Regions from separate parts of the Pseudomonas sp. H1_G08 genome, predicted to be linked through region 3. Evidence: predicted binding sites of a transcription regulator. Region 3 holds the regulator's gene; each other region holds the start of a gene.

Region 1 (5,344 bases), 960 kb from region 3:
AATTCGACGTGATCATCTCCGACTCCACCGACCCGATCGGCCCGGGCGAAGTGCTGTTCTCGGAGAACTTCTACCAGGCGTGCCACCGCTGCCTGAACGAAGGCGGCATCCTGGTGACTCAGAACGGCACGCCGTTCATGCAGATCGACGAAGTCAAAACCACCGCCGGTCGCCTGCGCAGCCTGTTCCCGGACTGGCACTTCTACCAGGCCGCCGTGCCGACCTACATCGGCGGCTCGATGACCTTCGCCTGGGGCTCGACCAACCCGGCCTACCGCAAGCTCAGCCGTGAAACCCTGCAACAGCGCTTCATCGGCAGCGGCATCGTCACCCGTTACTACAATCCGGAAATCCACATCGGCGCGTTCGCCTTGCCGCAATACGTGCTGCAAGCGGTCAACAAGCCGAGCAACGACTGATCACGCTGAAGGCGCTCTGCAAGGGAGCTTTTGTGGTGAGGGGATAAATCCCCTCGCCACAGAAGTCCGCCCTATCGATCGGATGGTTATTTTCACCGTTGGCGGCTGTAATCCTTTTGAACCAACTCTCGCGGAAAAAAGTCGAGATAGAGGTAAGCCCATTTACGGGTTGATCGAGGAGGCACTGATGCAAAAGTGGAAAGTCACTTTCGTGGATGATCACGGCGAAATTGTTGATGAAGTCTTCGAACGTGAGGAATGCCCGTCCGATGATGAAGCCGCGCGGCTGATCAAGGAGCGGCTTCTTCCGGTTGCCGCCCAGCTGGATCTCAACGACCTGCAAGGGCGCACCACCGATGCCGAGGTGAAAAACCTCAAGACCCAGAACGGCATCGAAATCCTCAGCATCACCCCTGTCTGAACACTTCCTGTCATCTCGTAAACCAGGCCTTGGCAGCGGCGCTCTCTTGGGGCTACTCTGCAGGCGAGATCAGCGAATGGATCGCTAAGGTCTGGTCTTGTCAGCTACATGCTTGTTTCCCGCGCGCAACCACGTTGCCGTAGTACTTAGGCCAAAAGGCCCGGGGCGGGAATACGGAAAGTCTATCCATCAATCGAGGGGGACGATTCATGAGCACAGCCTATCAAGAAGACATCAGCAGCAACGTTCTGCGCCGCATGAAAGAAGGCGGTTTCGATTTTTCCCGGTTTCATCCCATCGAGTTCTACGCGATTTTTCCGGACGAGGAGCGGGCGCGCAGGGCAGCAGGCAAATTTCGCGGTGAATCCATCAATGCCCAGGTCAGTGCGCGCGACGACGGCGCCTGGTCGCTGGAATTGAGCAAAGTGATGTACGCAACCTATGACGACATCGGCGATTTCGAGCAAGGCTTTTCTGCCGTGGTCGAACCGCTGGGCGGCATTATCGAGGGTTGGGGCGTGAAGCAGGAGGTGCGCAATCGTTACCGGTTGAATTGATATTGCGCATTGTTTGTCGGGCAACGGCTGACCTTCGGGTCGGCCGTTGTCGTTTCTGGCTTCTGCACATCGCAGTGGCAAAACCCTGAAACAAGAATCCCGGGCAAAAAAAAGCCACCGGAGAGGGTGGCTAAAAGGGAAGACGGGTGTGCAATAAAGTCCTGTCGGGACGGGGCTGCCAAGGCAGTTCAGATCAGTTGAGCTGACTACTTCGCGACGGCGTGCCGGGGAAGTTTTGCAGCGAATGCGCGGATTATCCGCAGTCGCGGTCGGGCAGTGAAATCAACTCTGACTATGCTGGTGATAGGCGATGCAGTGCGTCGCAATGAAGCGGGGGCAATCGGGCCGGGGCATTTGCCGCACAGGAATGGTGCGCAGCCTCCGGCGTGGATCTACAACCGATTGAAATCAAAGCGTTTATGCCGATGGCACGGGCCTTGCGAAGGCCTGTATGTCCGGAGTGACAAGGAGTACGGCATGATCCGCACCTATTTTGACGAGATGTACGATGCCGGCGGCCTGGTCCGCCCGCATTACCGGGAATTTGCCCGCTGGCTGGCCGAGACGCCCGACGAGCTGCTCGCGCAGCGCCGCCGCGAGGCCGATCTGCTGTTCCACCGAGCCGGGATCACCTTCACGCTCTATGGCGACGAGCAGGGCACCGAGCGCCTGATTCCGTTCGATACCATTCCCCGTAGCATCCCCGCCAGTGAGTGGCGGATTGTCGAGCGCGGCTGCATCCAGCGGGTCAAGGCGTTGAACATGTTTCTCGCCGACCTCTACCACGAGCAGCGCATCATCAAGGCCGGGATTATTCCCGCCGAACAGGTGCTGGCCAACGAGCAATACCAGTTGGCAATGCAGGGCCTGGATCTGCACCGCGACATCTACTCGCATATCTCCGGCGTCGATCTGGTACGCGATGGCGATGGCACTTATTACGTTCTCGAAGACAACCTGCGCACACCCAGTGGCGTCAGCTACATGCTCGAAGACCGCAAGATGATGATGCGCCTGTTCCCTGAACTGTTCGCCGCCCAGCGCATTGCCCCGATCGATCACTATCCCAATCTGCTGCTTGATACCCTGAAAAGCTCAAGTCCGATCGACAACCCGAGCGTGGTGGTGTTGACGCCGGGACGCTTCAATAGCGCGTTCTTCGAACATGCGTTTCTGGCGCGGGAAATGGGCGTTGAACTGGTGGAAGGCGCAGATTTGTTCGTGCGTGACGACAAGGTGTTCATGCGCACCACCGATGGCCCGAAAGCGGTCGACGTGATCTATCGCCGCCTCGACGACGCATTCCTCGATCCTCTGGCATTCAACCCGGATTCGATGCTCGGTGTGCCGGGGCTGCTGTCGTCCTATCGCTCCGGCAACGTGGTGCTGGCCAATGCCATCGGCACCGGGGTCGCGGACGATAAATCGGTTTACCCGTTTGTCACCGACATGATCCGTTTTTACCTCGACGAAGAGCCGATCCTGAAAAACGTGCCGACCTGGCAATGCCGCAACCCGTCCGAGCTGTCCCATGTGCTGGCCAATCTTGCGGATTTGGTCGTCAAGGAAACCCAGGGCTCCGGCGGTTACGGGATGCTGGTCGGACCGGCCGCGACGACAGCGGAAATCGATGCCTTTCGCGAGCGCATCAAAGCCAAACCCCATGCCTACATTGCGCAGCCGACGCTGTCGCTGTCGACCTGTCCGACCTTTGTCGAAAACGGCATCGCGCCGCGCCATATCGACTTGCGTCCGTTCGTGCTGTCCGGCCGCGAAACCCGTGTGGTGCCTGGCGGTTTGACCCGTGTCGCGTTGCGTGAAGGCTCCCTGGTGGTGAACTCCTCCCAGGGCGGCGGGACCAAGGACACCTGGGTAGTCGAGGATTGAAGGAAGCTTGCCATGTTAAGTAGAACTGCCTCGGATCTGTACTGGATGTCGCGTTACCTGGAGCGTGCGGAGAATCTCGCGCGCATGCTCGACATCAGCTATTCGCTGTCGCTGATGCCGCAGGACGGGCGCGGCGATGGCCTGCATGAACTCGCTATGCCGTTGCTGATCACCGGCACCTTGGACGATTACCTTGAACGCCACGGCGACCTGCACGCAGAGCGCCTGCTGCATTTCTTCGCACTGGACGCGGCCAACCCGGCGAGCATCTACAGCTGCCTCGGCGCTGCGCGGGCCAGTGCCCATGCCGTGCGCGGGCGAATCACTGCGGACATGTGGGAAAACATCAACGCGACCTGGCTGGAAATTCGTGGCATCGCCGAGCAGGGCCTGAGTCGTTATGGCATGAGCCGGTTTTGCGAATGGATCAAGGAACGTTCGCACCTGTTTCGCGGCGCCTCTTACGGCACGATCATGCGCAACGACGCGTTTCGCTTTATTCGTCTGGGCACGTTTATCGAGCGCGCGGACAACACGCTGCGCCTGCTTGATGCCCGTTACGAAATGGCCGGCGATCAGGCCGAAGCAGTCAGCGACGGCACGGCGCACGCCTATTACCAATGGAGTGCGCTGCTGCGCGCCTTGTCCTCATTCGAGGCCTACACCGAAATCTACCGCGACGCGCCCGGCGCCCGGCATGTCGCCGAATTGCTGCTGTTGCGCGCCGATGTGCCGCGTTCGCTGCGTGCCTGTACAGAAGAGATTGACCAGATCCTCGCGCAACTGCCCGGCGCCAACGGCCGCCCGGCACAACGCCTGGCGGCGGAAATGGACGCGCGCCTGCGTTACACCGGCATCAACGAAATTCTCGAAGAAGGCCTGCACGCCTGGCTGACCGAATTCATCCCGCTGGTGCGCCAGTTGGGCAACGCCATTCACAGTTCCTATCTGGAGGCTGCATGAGACTTTCCATAAGCCACGAGACCACCTATCACTACGAAGATCAGGTGCGCGCGAGCATCCAGTACCTGCGCCTGACACCCCACGACAGCGAGCGTCAGCATGTCCTCAGTTGGCAACTCGACCTGCCGCGTCCGGTGCGTGCGCAGCTCGATCCGTTTGGCAACATCCTGCATGTGCTGACCATGGACGAGCCCCACGAAGCGATCATCATCGGCGCCCGTGGTCAGGTCGATATCGATGAATTGCGCGAGGCCGAACATGAGAGCCAGTCGGCGCTGCCGTTCCTGCGCTTCACGCGCCTGACCGAAGCCGACGAAGCCTTGCGCGAGTTTGCCGCGAAGAACTGCAAGCAGCGGCGAGACCGCACCGCGCTGATCGACTTGATGCACGGTCTGAATCAGCACATGAGCTACACGCCGGGCTCCACCGAAGTCGACACCAGCGCCGCCGAAGCTTTCGCCGGTCGGGCCGGGGTCTGTCAGGATCATGCCCACGCCTTTCTAGCCTGCGCGCGCAGTCTCGGCGTGCCGTCGCGTTACGTGTCGGGTTATCTGTACAGCGAAGATTGCGAGCATCTCGCCAGTCATGCCTGGGCAGAAGCGTGGCTGGATGACGCTTGGTACAGCTTCGACGTGACCAACCAGCTGGCGCGCCCGGAGCGACACCTGAAGCTGGCGGTGGGCCTGGATTATCTCGATGCCTGCCCGGTCCGTGGCATGCGCCGGGGCGGTGGCTGCGAGCAGATGCATGCGAAGGTGTTCGTCTCGCCGACACCGGTTATTTCCGTGCAGCAACAATAGATTCGGGATACCGCTATCGCTGGCAAGCCAGCTCCCACAGGATGACCGCTGATTCGAACTCTGCGCATACCCTGTGGGAGCTGGCTTGCCAGCGAAGAGGCCAGTAATAACACCCTAAGGCTTACGGCTTAACTTTGCGCCCGGCCATATGCTTGAGATAGCCCACCAGCATTTCAAGATCGGTATCCGGCAATACCTCAGCAGAAAACCCCGGCATCTTCGCCTGCGGCCACTGGCGCAAACTCTGCGGATCGCGGATGTAGCGCTTCAAGAAATCCGCCCCGAAATACTCGGTCG
Region 2 (5,344 bases), 600 kb from region 3:
ATTCGGCGTCGAGCAGGATGGTCGCCGTGGTCAGGTTGTCGAGCAGCAAACGGTGAATAGCGTCGCTTATGGTCATCTGGACCCCTTTTGGAGCAAGGCGTGCGCGAGAACAAAGCGCTGATGTCGGGAAAATGCAAAAACCAAACCAAGGCTCCGAAAAGAAGCGTTTAACCCCTGAAACAGGCGTTTGACGCGCGTTTGTATGGCACGAAGCCAGCTCAAACGGGAAGTTTCGAACCAAAATGGGTTGGGTTGTGGGCGAGATGCAGTTTAGTGCACCAATAGAGTGCGCGCGGCTGGCGGAGGTTAAAAGAAGCGCAGGAATGGATTTTTCGGCTCTTCAGGTTTGTCCTTGAGCGGACATTCCGGGCGCACGCCATAGTCGTCGGCAACGCAGGGTTTGACCTGACGTTTCTGCGCGAGGGAAATGCGCAGCATGTGGAACGGCTGATTGGCGGTGCGTTCCACGGTACGCCCGGCGGCGTCGAGGATTTCGATCGAAAGGCTGTGGCTGCCGCGATCGATATTGCTCAGCGCAAATACCGGGCTGACGCCGGGCTCGCCAGTGGCCTTGCCATCCAGCAGCAGGCGATAACGATGGCCGCTTTGCAGGCCGGGCTCGCTGGTGACGCTGACGATCAGCTCGCCGGCGCTGCTGCGCAGAGTGGCATCGGGCTCCGGGATCAGAATGCGCAGCATGTCGTAGTGAAAGGGCGCTGGTTCGGCGGATTTTTTCGCTGTGGTGATCGGCGCTGCGGTGTTGGCAGGGACAGCCATGCGATTGCTCGTCGCGATCGGCACTCGCTTGGCGTTGGCGCGTGGCTGGTCGGTATAGACGCGGTTGCCCTGCGCGTCGACATAGGTAAAGACCTCCGCCAAGGTGTACGTCGACATCAGCGCCAGAACGAGTACCAGCCCCGCGCGGATCATGGTCTATGCACCCGTTGCACGGTGAAGACGGCTGGCGGGCTCTGCTGAATGACGGTCTGGCCGTCGATCACCTGCACGGCCAGGCGATGCTCGCCGCGATCGATGTTCACCAACTGCAAAACCGGTACGTTGCTCGGCTGGCCATAGGGCTCGTCGTCCAGCACCAGTCTCAGTTGATGCGGCGATTGCAGGCGCGGTTTGATCAGGACATTGACCGTAAAGGTGCCGTTGTTGGCGCGCAGCGCCTCGTCAGTGGGCAGACCGGCGAGTTCGAGGATTTCATAGGCGTTGCGCGGTGGTTGCGGTTGTTCTGCGGTGGGTGATTGCGGCGCGCTCGGTGCTTGCGGCTCGACCCGATTGAGCGGCGGCAGCTCGACCGGTTGCGCCTGCACGCCGTCCGGCGGCTGATTGCTGTACGCCGTGTTGCCGTTGGCGTCGGTGTACTTGTAGATCTGCCCGGCGGCGGGCAGAGCGATCAGCAGCAGAATGTAGAGAAACGTGCGACCCATGAAATCGACCGGGGTTGGAAGCGATGGGTAGCAGCATAGGACAGGTGCGGCGGTTGGCCCAACTGGCGACACATCCAAAGATCATTCAGACACCATGGATCCCCTGTGGGAGCGAGCCTGCTCGCGAAGGCGTCGCATCAGTCACCATCATCTTCAATGACCCACCGCTTTCGCGAGCAGGCTCGCTCCCACAGGGTAAATGAACTGTGCCGGGCAATAAAAAAGGCCTCCCGAAGGAGGCCTCTTTTGTCACGCCGCTTACGCAGCGCTACCGGATCAGCAGCTGTAGTACAGCTCATATTCCAGTGGGTGCACGAAGGTGCGAACCTTGATTTCTTCTTCCGATTTCAGCGCGATGTAAGCGTCGATGAAGTCATCGGAGAACACGCCGCCCTTGGTCAGGAACGCGCGGCCCTTGTCCAGCTCTTCCAGGGCTTCTTTCAGGCTGCCGCAAACCTGTGGGATCTCTTTCGCCTCTTCAGGCGGCAGGTCGTACAGGTTCTTGTCGGCGGCATCGCCTGGGTGGATCTTGTTCTGGATACCGTCCAGACCGGCCATCAGCAGTGCTGCGAAGGCCAGGTACGGGTTGGCAGCCGGATCCGGGAAGCGTGCTTCGATACGGCGGGCTTTCGGGCTCGACACGTAAGGAATACGGATCGAAGCGGAACGGTTGCGAGCCGAGTAGGCCAGCATTACCGGAGCTTCGAAGCCTGGCACCAGACGCTTGTACGAGTTGGTCGCCGGGTTGGTGAAGCCGTTCAGGGCCTTACCGTGCTTGATGATGCCGCCGATGAAGTACAGAGCGGTATCGGACAGGCCGGCATAGCCTTCACCTGCGAAGGTGTTCTTGCCATCTTTCCAGATCGACATGTGTACGTGCATGCCCGAACCGTTGTCGCCGTACAGTGGCTTCGGCATGAAGGTCGCGGTGCGGCCGTAAGCGTCAGCAACGTTGTGCACAACGTATTTCAGGGTCTGAACTTCGTCAGCTTTCTTCACCAGGGTGTTGAACTTGACGCCGATTTCGTTCTGGCCGGCAGTTGCCACTTCGTGGTGGTGAACTTCAACCGACTGACCCATTTCTTCCAGTGCGTTGCACATGGCGGTACGGATTTCGTGGTCGTGGTCGAACGGTGGAACCGGGAAGTAGCCGCCTTTCACGCCTGGACGGTGACCCTTGTTGCCGCCCTCGATGTCCTGGTCGGACATCCACGAACCTTGCTCGGAGTAGATCTTGAACATCGAGCCGGAGATGTCCGACTTGAATTTCACCGAGTCAAAGATGAAGAACTCAGGCTCCGGACCGGCGAATACGGTGTCACCGATACCGGTGGCTTTCAGGTGCTCTTCGGCGCGCTTGGCGATCGCACGTGGGTCGCGATCGTAGCCCTGCATGCTCGAAGGCTCGATGATGTCGCACACCAGAATCAGGGTTGGGTCTTCGGTGAACGGATCGAGCACGGCAGTTTCGTCGACCGGCATCAGGATCATGTCGGAGGCTTCGATGCCTTTCCAGCCGGAGATGGAGGAACCGTCGAACATCTTGCCGACTTCGAAGAAGTCGTCATCCAGCGCATCGCGAGCCGGCATGGTCACGTGGTGCTGAGTGCCTTTGGTGTCCGTGAAGCGCAGATCAATCCACTTGACGTCATGATCTTTGATGAGTTGAACCGACTTCGACATAGTGTCCTCCGGGTGAATTAGGGCGGGTAGTGGATGCCCTTAATAATGGTGATGCCGGCGCGAATACTCTGCCAAGGCAACCTGCCTCACAAGGGAGCAAATTGCATGCCAGTGCCCCAGCATGGGTTTTTTGCCCCAAATTCACGCTTATTAAGGCGTGCGAGGTACTGAATCGACAAATCCCGCCCCTTAATGTTGCGTTTAAATTCAGAAATGACCTGTTTTGGTGCAAGCAAAACCTTCTGCACATTAACTGGTTAAACCTTGAGCAATTTCCGCTATAATCCGCGCCCCCCTTTTTCGGCTGGCCGTTCGCGCGCTGTTTTCATGAAACTTATCGTAAAAGTCTTCCCCGAGATCACCATCAAAAGCCGACCTGTCCGGACGAAATTCATCCGCCAGTTGGCCAAGAACATCCGCACCGTGCTCCGTGACCTGGACCCGGCCGTGGTGGTGAACGGCGTGTGGGACAATCTCGAGCTGGAAACCCGCGTTACTGACCCCAAAGCCTTGAAAGAGATGGGCGAACGCCTGACCTGCATGCCGGGTATCGCGCATTTTCTGCAGATCGACGAGTACCCGCTGGGCGACTTCGACGACATCACCGAAAAGTGCAAACAGCACTACGGCGATGCACTGGCCGGGAAGATTTTCTCGGTGCGCTGCAAGCGCGCAGGCAAGCATGCCTTCAGCTCGATGGACGTGGAAAAATACGTCGGCAGCAAGCTGCGTCGCGAGTGCGGTGCGGCCGGAATCGACCTTAAAGCACCGCAAATCGAAGTCCGTATCGAAGTTCGCGACAAACGGTTGTTCGTGATTCACAGCCAGCACAACGGCATCGGCGGCTACCCGCTCGGCGCGTTGGAGCAGACGCTGGTATTGATGTCCGGCGGCTTCGATTCGACCGTGGCGGCTTATCAGATCATGCGTCGCGGCCTGATGGCGCACTTCTGCTTCTTCAATCTCGGCGGGCGTGCCCACGAATTGGGCGTGATGGAAGTCGCGCACTTCATCTGGAAGAAGTACGGCAGCTCGCAACGCGTGCTATTTGTCAGTGTGCCGTTCGAGGAAGTGCTGGGCGAAATTCTCGGCAAAGTCGATAACAGTCATATGGGCGTGGTTTTGAAGCGTATGATGTTGCGCGCCTCGTCCGAGATCGCCGAACGCCTGCACATCGATGCACTGGTGACCGGTGAAGCGATCTCCCAGGTGTCGAGCCAGACGCTGCCGAACCTGTCGGTGATCGACTGCGTGACCGACAAACTGGTGCTGCGGCCGCTGATCGTCGCGCACAAGCAGGACATCATCGACACCGCCAACGAGATCGGCACCGCCGATTTCGCCCGGCACATGCCGGAATACTGCGGCGTGATTTCGGTCAACCCCAAGACCGCCGCCAAGCGTGGCCGGGTTGAGCACGAAGAGAAAGAATTCGACATGGCGGTACTCGAGCGCGCGCTCGCCAACGCCAAACTGGTGCCGATCGATCGGGTAATCGACGAGTTGGGCCAGGATTTGCAAATTGAAGAAGTCAGCGAAGCGCTGGCCGGTCAGATCGTCATCGACATCCGCCACCCGGATGCCGCCGAGGATGACCCGCTGGAGCTCGCCGGCATAGAGGTACAGACGATGCCGTTCTATGCAGTGAACGCACGTTTCAAGGAACTGGACCCTACTCGCCAGTACCTGCTGTATTGCGACAAAGGCGTGATGAGTCGCCTGCATGCCCACCATTTGCTCAGTGAGGGGCATGCCAATGTGCGCGTTTATCGACCGAGCTAAGTGCCCGGGGCTGTTTGCCTGTGGCCTGCGTCACCGGCCCCCCGACACCGCCGTCAAGCTGTAACGGCCATGCCGGACACTACTGCTAATCGCTGCCATGACTTGTCAGCAAACCGAATCCTCTGATCGAGATACACAAGTGATCGAAAATCTACGCAACATCGCCATCATTGCCCACGTTGACCACGGTAAAACCACCCTGGTAGACAAACTCCTGCGTCAATCCGGCACCCTGGAGCGCAACGAGCTCAACGACGAGCGCGTGATGGACTCCAACGACCAGGAAAAAGAGCGCGGTATTACCATTCTGGCGAAGAACACCGCCATCAACTGGAACGGCTACCACATCAACATCGTGGACACCCCGGGCCACGCCGACTTCGGCGGCGAAGTTGAACGCGTAATGTCGATGGTCGACTCCGTTCTGCTGCTGGTTGACG
Region 3 (5,344 bases):
TCTGGGAGCACGCTTACTACCTGCGTTACCAGAACCGTCGCCCGGAATACATCAACGCGTTCTACAACGTGATCAACTGGCCGGAAGTTGCTGCGCGCTATCAGGCCGCACTGGTTTAAGCCTTCAATAAAAACAATCAGGGCTGACTATGGGCACGGAAACACTGGCGATTGGCAGTGGGCGCATGTTTCGTTACGCGGTGGGTTCGCTGTTGCTGTTGGCGGGTATGACTTTACTGGTCGCCCACGCTTTGCAATGGCTGAATCTGGAACCGAGGCTGTTACGAGCCTTGCAGGGCGGTGCCATCTGCGCCTTGGGCACGGCGCTTGGCGCGGTGCCGGTGCTGGTGATACGGCGCATGCCGCAGGCACTCAGCGACACCTTGCTGGGATTTGGTGCCGGGGTGATGCTGGCGGCGACGGCGTTTTCGTTGATCGTGCCGGGCATAGCTGCGGCTGAGAGCCTTGGCCTGACGCCGTGGGCCGCCAGTGGCCTGATCTGCTTTGGCATCCTGCTCGGTGCGTTCGGTCTGTATCTGGTGGATCGGCGCATTTGCGGTGCCTCGCCGGAGATGCTCGTCGGCACGTTGGAGCATCCGGTGATTCCACCGCGAATCTGGCTGTTCGTGTTCGCCATCATCGCGCACAACATTCCGGAAGGCATGGCGGTTGGCGTATCTGCCGGAGGCGGGGTGGCGGACGCCGACAGTCTGGCGATGGGCATTGCGTTGCAGGATGTGCCGGAAGGACTGGTGATTGCTCTGGTGCTGGCCGGGGCGGGAATGTCGCGGGTCAGAGCGTTTCTGATCGGCGCGGCGTCGGGGCTGGTCGAACCGATATTTGCGCTGCTGTGTGCGTGGCTCGTGAGTCTGGCTCAGGTGCTGTTGCCGTTGGGGCTGGCACTGGCGGCGGGGGCGATGTTGCTGGTGGTGACCCACGAAGTGATCCCGGAATCGCGCCGTCATGGGCATGACAAGCTGGCCAGTCTGGGCCTTCTGATCGGGTTTTGTCTGATGATGGTGATGGATACGGCGTTGGGGTGAATGGAGGCGAGGAACAGTGTCCCCGCCTCGAGGATTATTCACCTTCGTCGAAATACCTTTCGATCAGATCGACCAATGCGTCCATGGCTTCCTGAGCCTGTTCGCCTTCGGTGCTCAAATGGATCTTGGTGCCTTTACCCGCCGCGAGCATCATCATTGCCATGATGCTCTTGCCGTCGACAGTCGTTTCAGGTGTGCGTCCCACTCGGATCGTGCAGTCTGGATACTGACCCGCCACGCCGACAAATTTGGCCGATGCCCGGGCATGCAGGCCCAGCTTATTGATGATTTCGATTTCACGAGCAGGCATCGCGGTGTGGATCCTTTAGGTGAGGTCGCGGTGGCGAACCTGGACGTTCTTCAGGGTTTTCTGCAGGGCCTGACCCAGTCGTTCGGTCAGGTAGACGGAGCGGTGATGCCCGCCGGTGCAGCCAATGGCAATGGTGACGTAGGCGCGGTTGCTGGCGGCGAAGCGTGGCAGCCACTTGTTCAGGTAGGCGTAGATGTCCTGATACATTTCTTCGACATCCGGCTGCTGCGCCAGGTACTCGGCCACAGGGGCATCGAGGCCGGATTGCGCGCGCAGCTCCGGTTTCCAGTACGGATTGGGCAGGCAGCGCACGTCGAACACGAGGTCGGCGTCGACCGGCATGCCGCGCTTGAAGCCGAACGACTCGACCAGAAACGCCGTACCGGGCTCCGGTTGATTCAACAGGCGCAACTTGATGGTGTCGCGCAGTTGATACAGATTCAGGCTGGTGGTGTTGATTTTCAGGTCGGCCAGATCGGCGATCGGACCAAGCAGGGCGGTTTCATCGTGAATCGCCTCGGCCAGTGAGCGATTTGCGTTGCTCAGCGGGTGACGACGACGGGTCTCGGAAAAACGCTTGAGCAGGGTTTCTTCATCGGCGTCCAGGTACAGCACATCGCACTTGATATGCTTGGCACGCACGTCTTCGAGCAACTCAGGGAAACGTGACAGATGGCTGGGCAGGTTGCGCGCATCGATCGACACGGCGACCAGCGGCTGCGCCAGTTCTGTGTGAATCAGCGCCCGCTCGGCCAGTTCCGGCAGCAAACCGGCCGGCAGATTGTCGATGCAGTAGTAGCCGTTGTCCTCAAGGACATTCAGGGCGGTACTTTTACCCGAGCCCGAACGGCCACTGACAATGATCAAACGCATGATTAGTGCCCGTTCTGCTCGTCCAGTACAACCTGGTACAAGGCTTCATTGCTCGGAGCGCTGCGTAGCTTGTCGCGCACTTCCTTGCGGTCGAGCATGCTGGCGATCTGGCGCAACAACTCCAGATGCGCGTCGGTTGCGGCTTCCGGGACCAGCAGTACGAACAACAGGTCCACCGGAGCGCCGTCGATGGCGTCGAAATCGATCGGGGCTTCGAGGTGCAGCAGGGCGCTCACTGGCCCCGCGCAGCCCTTGAGGCGGCAGTGGGGAATGGCGATGCCGTTGCCAAAACCGGTGGAGCCGAGTTTTTCACGGGCGATCAGCGCCTCGAAGACATCCTGCATCGCCAGATCCGGCACTTCGCGGTGGATCAGGTTGGCAATCTGTTCGAGGGCTTTTTTCTTGCTGCCGCCCGGCGCGTTCACTTGGGAACGGCCGGGGGTCAGGATGGTTTCAAGTCGGATCATGGATAGGGGTGTTAACGACCGGTCGCGCCCTGGAGGAGGCTCTGGGTCTTTTCCTTATGCTTTTTGAGTTGGCGATCCAGCTTGTCGGTAAGTGAGTCGATCGCAGCGTACATGTCGGTATCTTCTGCGTTTGCGACCACTTCACTGCCGGGAATATGCAAGGTGGCTTCGATCTTCTGTTTCAGCTTTTCGACGCACATCGTGACCTGCACGTTGGTGATCTTGTCGAAATGTCGCTCCAGTCGCTGGAGTTTTTCCTCGATGTAGGAACGCAGAGGTTGGGTCACTTCCAGTTGGTGTCCACTGATGTTGACTTGCATACAGCTTCTCCTTCGTTGCCAGTGCATAAAGCGGCAGGCCGAAAAGCCTGCCACTGGAACGCTGTAACGTGGCTTACATCAACCGCTTGCGTTCGCTCGAAGGCGCGATTCCGAGGGATTCGCGGTACTTGGCGACGGTGCGGCGAGCCACCTGAATGCCTTGTGCCTCCAGTAAACCAGCGATCTTGCTGTCACTCAACGGCTTTTTCTGATTTTCCGCAGCGACCAGTTTCTTGATGATCGCGCGGATCGCCGTGGACGAGCATTCGCCGCCTTCGGAGGTGCTGACGTGGCTGGAGAAAAAGTATTTCAGCTCATAAATACCGCGCGGGGTATGCATGAATTTTTGTGTGGTCACCCGGGAAATCGTCGATTCGTGCATGCCGACCGCTTCGGCGATGTCATGCAATACCAACGGCTTCATTGCTTCGTCGCCGTACTCGAGGAAGCCGCGCTGATGTTCGACGATCTGCGTGGCCACTTTCATCAGGGTTTCGTTGCGGCTCTGCAGGCTCTTGATGAACCAGCGGGCCTCCTGCAACTGGTTGCGCATGAAAGTGTTGTCGGCGCTGGTGTCGGCACGCTTCACAAAACCGGCGTACTGGGCGTTGACGCGCAGGCGAGGCACCGATTCCTGGTTCAGCTCGACCAGCCAGCGCTCGTTGTCCTTGCGCACGATCACGTCGGGAATGACGTATTCGGCTTCGGTCGACTCGATCTGTGAGCCGGGACGCGGATTGAGGCTCTGCACCAGTTCGATGACCTGACGCAGCTCGTCTTCCTTGAGCTTCATGCGCCGCATCAACTGGCTGTAATCGCGGCTGCCGAGCAGGTCGATGTAATCGGCGACCAGACGCTTGGCCTCGGTCAGCCACGGCGTCTTCGCGGGCAGCTGGCGCAATTGCAGCAGCAGGCATTCGCTGAGGTTGCGTGCGCCGATACCGGCGGGCTCGAATTGCTGGATGCGATGCAGGACGGCTTCGATTTCGTCGAGCTCGATGTCCAGTTCCGGGTCGAACGCTTCAAGAATTTCTTCGAGTGTTTCGTCCAGATAGCCCTGATTGTTGATGCAGTCGATCAGGGTCACGGCGATCAGGCGATCGGTGTCGGACATCGGCGCCAGGTTCAGTTGCCAGAGCAGATGACTCTGCAGGCTCTCGCCGGCCGACGTGCGGGTGGTGAAATCCCACTCATCGTCATCGCTGCTGGGCAGGCTGCTGGCGCTGGTCTGGTAAACGTCTTCCCAGGCAGTATCCACTGGCAGTTCGTTGGGGATGCGCTCGTTCCAATCGCCATCCTCGAGGTTATCCACCGTCGGGGCGGTTTCCTGGTAGGAGGGTTCCTGGATTTCGGCGGGCTTCTGTTCGGCGTTGTCGGCCAGCGGATCGGCATTGTCGAAGTCGTCGCCTTCTTCCTGGCGCTCGAGCATCGGATTGGATTCCAGAGCCTCCTGGATCTCCTGTTGCAGGTCCAGGGTCGACAATTGGAGCAGGCGGATGGCCTGTTGCAGCTGCGGTGTCATCGTCAGCTGCTGGCCCATTCTCAAGACTAGCGATGGTTTCATGGCAGGGGCTTAACACCTTATTCGCCGGCGCTTTGCGCCATCCACTACAGGGCGCCGAAGCGCCAAACTTAAGCAAATTATATGCCTGAAACTGAAGTGTTTGCCTAGAGCGCTGTAACAATTAAAGCGGATAAATGCGCCTTGAATCGATACAGCGCTGTCGCGCTTACAGGCGGAACTCGTGACCCAGATACACTTCCTTGACCAGATCGTTGGCCAGGATGGTCTCGGCATCGCCTTCAGCGATCAGTTGACCGTCGTTGACGATGTAAGCGGTTTCGCAGATATCCAGCGTCTCACGCACGTTGTGGTCGGTGATCAGCACGCCGATGCCCTTGGCCTTGAGGTGATGGATGATCTGCTTGATGTCGCCGACCGAGATCGGGTCGACACCGGCGAACGGTTCGTCGAGCAGGATGAACTTGGGTGCAGTGGCCAGGGCGCGAGCGATTTCCACCCGGCGACGCTCACCGCCGGACAGGCTCATGCCGAGGTTGTCGCGGATGTGGCTGATGTGGAATTCCTGCAGCAGGCTTTCCAGCTCCTTGCGACGACCGGCCTTGTCCAGCTCCGGGCGGGTCTCGAGGATCGCCATGATGTTGTCGGCGACCGACAGTTTACGGAAGATCGACGCTTCTTGCGGCAGATAGCCGATACCGGCCTTGGCGCGGCCGTGCATCGGCTGGTGGCTGACGTCCAGATCATCGATCAGCACACGGCCCTGATCTGCCTGCACCAGGCCAACGATCATGTAGAAGCACGTAGTCT
Region 4 (5,344 bases), 1.2 Mb from region 3:
AACATCCAGCCCAGTGCCGCAGCGGCGGTGGCGATCTGAGTAACCAGCATGGCCATACCGGCAGTGCCGTTGGCGGCAGCAGCGGAACCAGCGTTGAAGCCGAACCAGCCAACCCACAGCATCGCCGCGCCCATCAGGGTGTAGCCGAGGTTATGCGGAGCCATCGGTGTGGTCGGGAAGCCTTTGCGCTTGCCCAGTACCAGGCACGCGACCAGGCCGGCGATACCGGCGTTGATGTGCACCACGGTGCCGCCAGCAAAGTCGAGCACGCCCCAGTCCCACATCAGGCCGCCGTTACCGGACCAGACCATGTGCGCGATCGGTGCATAAACCAGCGTGAACCAGATGCCCATGAAAATCAGCATCGCGGAGAACTTCATGCGCTCGGCGAACGCACCGACGATCAGCGCCGGGGTGATGATCGCGAAGGTCATCTGGAAGGTGATGAACACCGCTTCAGGGAACAGCGCCGCCGGGCCGGTGATGCTCGAAGGCGTGACACCGGCGAGGAACGCCTTGCCCATGCCACCGAAGAACGAATTGAAGTTGACGACGCCCTGCTCCATGCCGGTGGTGTCGAAGGCAATGCTGTAGCCATAAATGACCCACAGGATGCTGATCAGACCGGTAATGGCGAAGCACTGCATCAGCACGGAAAGAATGTTTTTCGAGCGAACCATACCGCCGTAGAACAGCGCCAGGCCGGGGATGGTCATGAACAGCACGAGCGCTGTCGAGGTGAGCATCCAGGCGGTGTCGCCGGAATTGAGGACTGGCGCTGCCACTTCGTCTGCCGCCATGGCGATGCCGGGCATTACGATGGACAACAGGGCGCCTAGCCCTGCGAATTTACGCAGAGTCATATTGTTTTCTCCTGGGGCGTTGGGTTTGTGGCGGCGCTTAGATCGCGTCGGTATCGGTTTCGCCGGTACGGATGCGGATCGCCTGTTCCAGATTGACCACGAAGATCTTGCCGTCACCGATCTTGCCGGTGTTGGCCGCTTTGGTTATCGCCTCGATAACCCGATCCAGATCCTTGTCGTCGATGGCCACGTCGATTTTCACCTTGGGCAGAAAATCGACCACATATTCCGCGCCGCGATACAGCTCGGTGTGACCCTTCTGCCGGCCGAAGCCTTTGACTTCAGTAACGGTAATGCCCTGCACGCCGATTTCGGACAGCGACTCGCGCACGTCGTCCAACTTGAACGGCTTGATGATGGCAGTGACTAGCTTCATGAAACTCTCTCCCGAATTGGTGGACTTGCCCCAGGAAAACAAACCCGTCTCAAGTCTAAGCGCAGTGCCTGGCTTTGTAACGCATCGTTGACGCCAGCTAACCGCATCAGACGAAACTCCCCGCTTCGTCTGCCGCACTGCATTCGTCACAGCGACTGCATCAGTGCATGGGTCGAGGGTGACTAAGCAGAAACCTTGCCAGCTCGGCAAAAACCCTGCATTTCAATCTCTTGGCCCCTGTTGCACGCGCTCGGGCAGAAAAGCTTTTGCCGATACGCACAACAACGGTGCGCCACCGTCCGTCCCCCTGCGCGAAAAGCGTGCATCCGTGCAACGGGATTGACTATAGACACTGCGTGATACACTGCCGGCCATTGTTTCCAGGACATTTCCCATGCTCGCGCCCAAAGACTTCCTCGACGCCCTGAGCGGCACCGCCTCCCGCCTCTTCAGCGGCGACACCCCGCTGCCGAAAGCCGAAATGGAAAGCCAGTTCAAAATGCTGCTGCAAAGTGCCTTCAGCAAACTCGATCTGGTCAGCCGGGAAGAGTTCGATAGTCAGATGGTAGTGCTGGCGCGTACTCGCGCCCGCCTCGAAAGCCTCGAAGCCAAGGTTGCCGAGATGGAAGCGAAGCTGACACCGCCCGCTGAATAATTCGCGTCCCTGTAGGAGCTGCCGAAGGCTGCGATCTTTTGATCTTCAGCCCTTGAACCATCCCCGCAACGTCCTACAACCTTAATGACCGCCGTCCGATTGCGCCAAAAAGCCCAGGTTTCTAAGCTATCTGATGCTGAATGTTCAGCAGAGGATTGGGCGACCCGGGCAGGGCCATGGTGGAAAAGGGCTTCGCGGATGCTGCAATCGCTATGAGCCCGCATGCCGGAGCTGGGCTCTGCGCAAATCGTAAGTCGACTGAAGATTCATCCATAACTCAGGCGTAGTGTTGAGCTGAATGGCGAGGCTGATTGCCAGATCGGCGCAGATCCTGAGCTGGCATTTCACAAGCTCTTCGATCTCGCTTTCGGGCCATTTCGTGGGCATGGCCAGATCCATGACGGTCATGCTCAACGGCTCCATGAATTCCTTATTCAGAACCTCGCCCGGAAGAATCGGGCGCATACCACTGCGGTCCATTTTTTTTCGCCTCCAGAGGCTGCGTTGAGTGGCCAAACTGGAACATCCGACTCCGGATACAAGATCTTCACACCCCTTTCGCCAGCGTCCTACAAATATTAGGGCAGCGTTCTGGTACGAAGAAGAACTGTGCGGACTGTGCTACGCAACGCCGCGAAGAAGCACGATCTGCATGAAAATCGTCCTTTTGCAGGGACACACCTGCAAGACAAATACCTTGCGGGGCTGGATCGCTCCGATGGCATTGCTGACAACAGAGTTCTACGCCCGGAAGCTGGGGTGCACGAAAATCGAAGTACAAGAGCCAGACTCAGGCGCCATCCCTTACTATCAAACGCTGGGATTTTATTTTGATACAACCGGTCGCCTTGTCTTTCCATTGGACGACCAATAAGATCGAATCAAGCATCCCGGCACGTGAGGTGTTTATGAAGCAGAAGAAGCAGAAAACCCAATCGGCACGGGTGTCCAAACCGGGTACCGAGGCACTCGGATTGCCGGACAGAGTTTCAGCCAGTCAGCGGCATTTTCTGAAAGTGGCCGCGACCTATGGCAAGGAAATGGAGCCCGATGGTTGGCTTGCCGGCGGTGGAACCTGAGTACCGCAAAAATGACCGCCTGACAGGCGGTTTTTTTATGCCTGAGGATTAGTGCCTTCAGCAACATCCAGTGAAAGTTCGCCCTTAAAACTGTCCGACCAACGCTCTCTCCCCAGACTACCCTTCAAAAACCCGCAGGAAGCGGCTCCCCGATTCAACTCAAGGAACGACCATGTCCCTCTCCATCGTCCACAGTCGCGCCCAGGTTGGCGTGGAAGCCCCCGCTGTTACCGTCGAAGTCCATCTGGCCAACGGTCTGCCGTCGCTGACCATGGTCGGCCTGCCTGAAGCGGCGGTGAAGGAGAGCAAGGATCGCGTACGCAGCGCGATCATCAATTCCGGACTGCAATTTCCGGCGCGGCGGATCACCTTGAATCTGGCGCCGGCGGACCTGCCCAAGGATGGCGGGCGGTTTGATCTGGCGATTGCCTTGGGGATTCTGTCGGCGAGTGTGCAGGTGCCCTGCCTGACCCTGGACGAGGTGGAATGTCTGGGCGAGTTGGCGCTGTCGGGTGCCGTGCGGCCGGTGCGTGGTGTGCTGCCGGCGGCACTGGCGGCGCGCAAGGCCGGGCGGGCGTTGGTGGTGCCTCGAGCGAATGCCGAGGAGGCGTGTCTGGCGTCGGGGTTGAAGGTGTTTGCGGTGGATCATTTGCTGGAAGCGGTGGCGCATTTCAATGGGCATACGCCGGTGGAGCCTTACGTTTCCGACGGTTTGATGCACGCTGCCAAGCCCTATCCCGACCTCAACGAAGTGCAGGGTCAAACAGCCGCAAAGCGCGCATTGCTGATTGCCGCAGCGGGGGCGCACAACTTGTTGTTCAGCGGGCCTCCGGGAACCGGCAAGACGCTGCTGGCCAGTCGTCTGCCAGGATTACTGCCGCCGCTATCCGAATGCGAGGCGCTGGAAGTGGCAGCGATTCAATCGGTCGCCAGCGGGGTTCCCTTGACTCACTGGCCGCAGCGGCCGTTCAGGCAACCGCACCATTCGGCGTCCGGGCCGGCATTGGTCGGTGGCAGCTCGAAACCGCAACCCGGCGAAATCACCCTCGCCCACCATGGCGTACTGTTTCTCGATGAGTTGCCGGAGTTTGATCGCAAGGTTCTGGAAGTGCTGCGCGAGCCGTTGGAGTCCGGGCATATCGTCATCGCCCGGGCCAAGGATCGCGTACGTTTCCCCGCGCGATTTCAATTGGTGGCAGCGATGAATCCATGTCCCTGTGGATATCTTGGCGAACCCAGCGGCAAATGCTCGTGCACACCGGACATGGTCCAGCGCTATCGCAACAAGCTGTCAGGGCCGCTGCTGGATCGGATTGATCTGCACCTGACCGTCGCGCGGGAGGCAACCGCATTGAATCCGGCAGCCAAGCCCGGCGAAAACAGCGCCAGCGCTGCGGCGTTGGTGGCCGAAGCGCGGGAGCGTCAGCAGAAACGTCAGGGCTGTGCCAATGCGTTTCTCGATCTGCCGGGGCTCAAGCGTCACTGCACGTTATCCACAGCCGATGAAAAATGGCTGGAAGCGGCCTGCGAGCGATTGATCCTGTCGCTGCGCTCGGCGCATCGCCTGCTCAAGGTCGCGCGCACGCTGGCGGATCTTGAACAGGCCGATGCGATTACCCGCGAGCATCTGGCCGAGGCACTGCAATACCGGCCGGCGACACCTTAATGCTCAGTCAGATCAACCAGCGGTGCCTGACGCACTTCAGTGTCGCGACCGGCCTGAATCTCGGTCACGCGCTTGAGGGCCTTGTCCACCGCCCCTTTGTCGGCCAGCAGGCTGTAGCTGATCTGGAACTGTTTATGTTCTTTTGGGGCAATGGTCGGCACCAGATTCAACGGCCGCTGATAGCGACGGTTGTAGGAGAAACTGGTTCCCGGCTCCAGCCCGGTGACGTAGCCCTGCCCTTGGGTGTCGGTGTTTTTCCACAGCGAAAACACTGGCAACTGCTGAGTGTTGAAGCCAACGGATACGCCGAGGCTACCGGCCTTGTTGTGCAGCACGGTGAGGGTCTCACCCTTGGCGTCCGCATACGGCACGACGTTGTAGACAGTTTCGTCGTAGTCCTTGGTTGGCCCGCGATAGGTCTGCCAGTCGGGCAGATCGCCCTTGGCCTTCTCGTTGAACGGCGACACCTGCTTCACCGGCGCAGCGAATTTTGCCCCTTGCTCAAGAAACGGCGTGCTGAAGTTGCTGTGATACAGCGCCTGATATTCCTTCGCATAGTCGCCGTTGTTGGTCAGGGTGTCGTTGAGGGCGAAGCTGGCGCTGCCCGGTTCGGTGACCAGTTCGGTCGCTACCGAGAAATCGACTTTCTTGAATGCCTGCTCTTTCAGCTCGCCACGCAGCGTGATGGCATACGGCGGCTTCTCG

What was found. The regulator sigma-54, encoded in region 3, starts transcription at its own class of promoters, with help from an activator protein. The targets are predictions, from matches to a motif close to ANTGGCATNNANNTTGCTNT.
Region 1: the regulator sigma-54 is predicted to act here: its motif matches at 1,822-1,841, upstream of AB4N85_RS03875 (circularly permuted type 2 ATP-grasp protein).
Region 2: the regulator sigma-54 is predicted to act here: its motif matches at 3,216-3,235, upstream of glnA (type I glutamate--ammonia ligase).
Region 4: the regulator sigma-54 is predicted to act here: its motif matches at 1,423-1,442, upstream of glnK (P-II family nitrogen regulator).

Annotation. Positions count from the first base shown of each region.
Region 1 is NZ_CP162822.1:831,190-836,533, forward strand. Features, by position in the region: gene speE (polyamine aminopropyltransferase) at 1-419, shown strand, start outside; gene AB4N85_RS03865 (hypothetical protein) at 607-840, shown strand; gene AB4N85_RS03870 (ribonuclease E inhibitor RraB) at 1,050-1,397, shown strand; gene AB4N85_RS03875 (circularly permuted type 2 ATP-grasp protein) at 1,875-3,284, shown strand; gene AB4N85_RS03880 (alpha-E domain-containing protein) at 3,297-4,247, shown strand; gene AB4N85_RS03885 (transglutaminase family protein) at 4,244-5,047, shown strand; gene AB4N85_RS03890 (c-type cytochrome) at 5,169-5,344, opposite strand, start outside.
Region 2 is NZ_CP162822.1:5,173,944-5,179,287, forward strand. Features, by position in the region: gene glnL (nitrogen regulation protein NR(II)) at 1-76, opposite strand, end outside; gene AB4N85_RS23530 (DUF4124 domain-containing protein) at 307-930, opposite strand; gene AB4N85_RS23535 (DUF4124 domain-containing protein) at 927-1,439, opposite strand; gene glnA (type I glutamate--ammonia ligase) at 1,716-3,122, opposite strand; gene thiI (tRNA uracil 4-sulfurtransferase ThiI) at 3,450-4,904, shown strand; gene typA (translational GTPase TypA) at 5,044-5,344, shown strand, end outside.
Region 3 is NZ_CP162822.1:5,774,431-5,779,774, forward strand. Features, by position in the region: gene AB4N85_RS25995 (superoxide dismutase) at 1-119, shown strand, start outside; gene AB4N85_RS26000 (ZIP family metal transporter) at 149-1,042, shown strand; gene AB4N85_RS26005 (HPr family phosphocarrier protein) at 1,077-1,352, opposite strand; gene rapZ (RNase adapter RapZ) at 1,368-2,225, opposite strand; gene ptsN (PTS IIA-like nitrogen regulatory protein PtsN) at 2,228-2,692, opposite strand; gene hpf (ribosome hibernation-promoting factor, HPF/YfiA family) at 2,704-3,012, opposite strand; gene AB4N85_RS26025 (RNA polymerase factor sigma-54) at 3,086-4,576, opposite strand; gene lptB (LPS export ABC transporter ATP-binding protein) at 4,743-5,344, opposite strand, start outside.
Region 4 is NZ_CP162822.1:4,559,464-4,564,807, forward strand. Features, by position in the region: gene AB4N85_RS20785 (ammonium transporter) at 1-863, opposite strand, end outside; gene glnK (P-II family nitrogen regulator) at 901-1,239, opposite strand; gene AB4N85_RS20795 (accessory factor UbiK family protein) at 1,634-1,894, shown strand; gene AB4N85_RS20800 (HigA family addiction module antitoxin) at 2,105-2,374, opposite strand; gene AB4N85_RS20805 (GNAT family protein) at 2,547-2,768, shown strand; gene AB4N85_RS20810 (hypothetical protein) at 2,803-2,973, shown strand; gene AB4N85_RS20815 (YifB family Mg chelatase-like AAA ATPase) at 3,146-4,639, shown strand; gene AB4N85_RS20820 (aldose 1-epimerase family protein) at 4,636-5,344, opposite strand, start outside.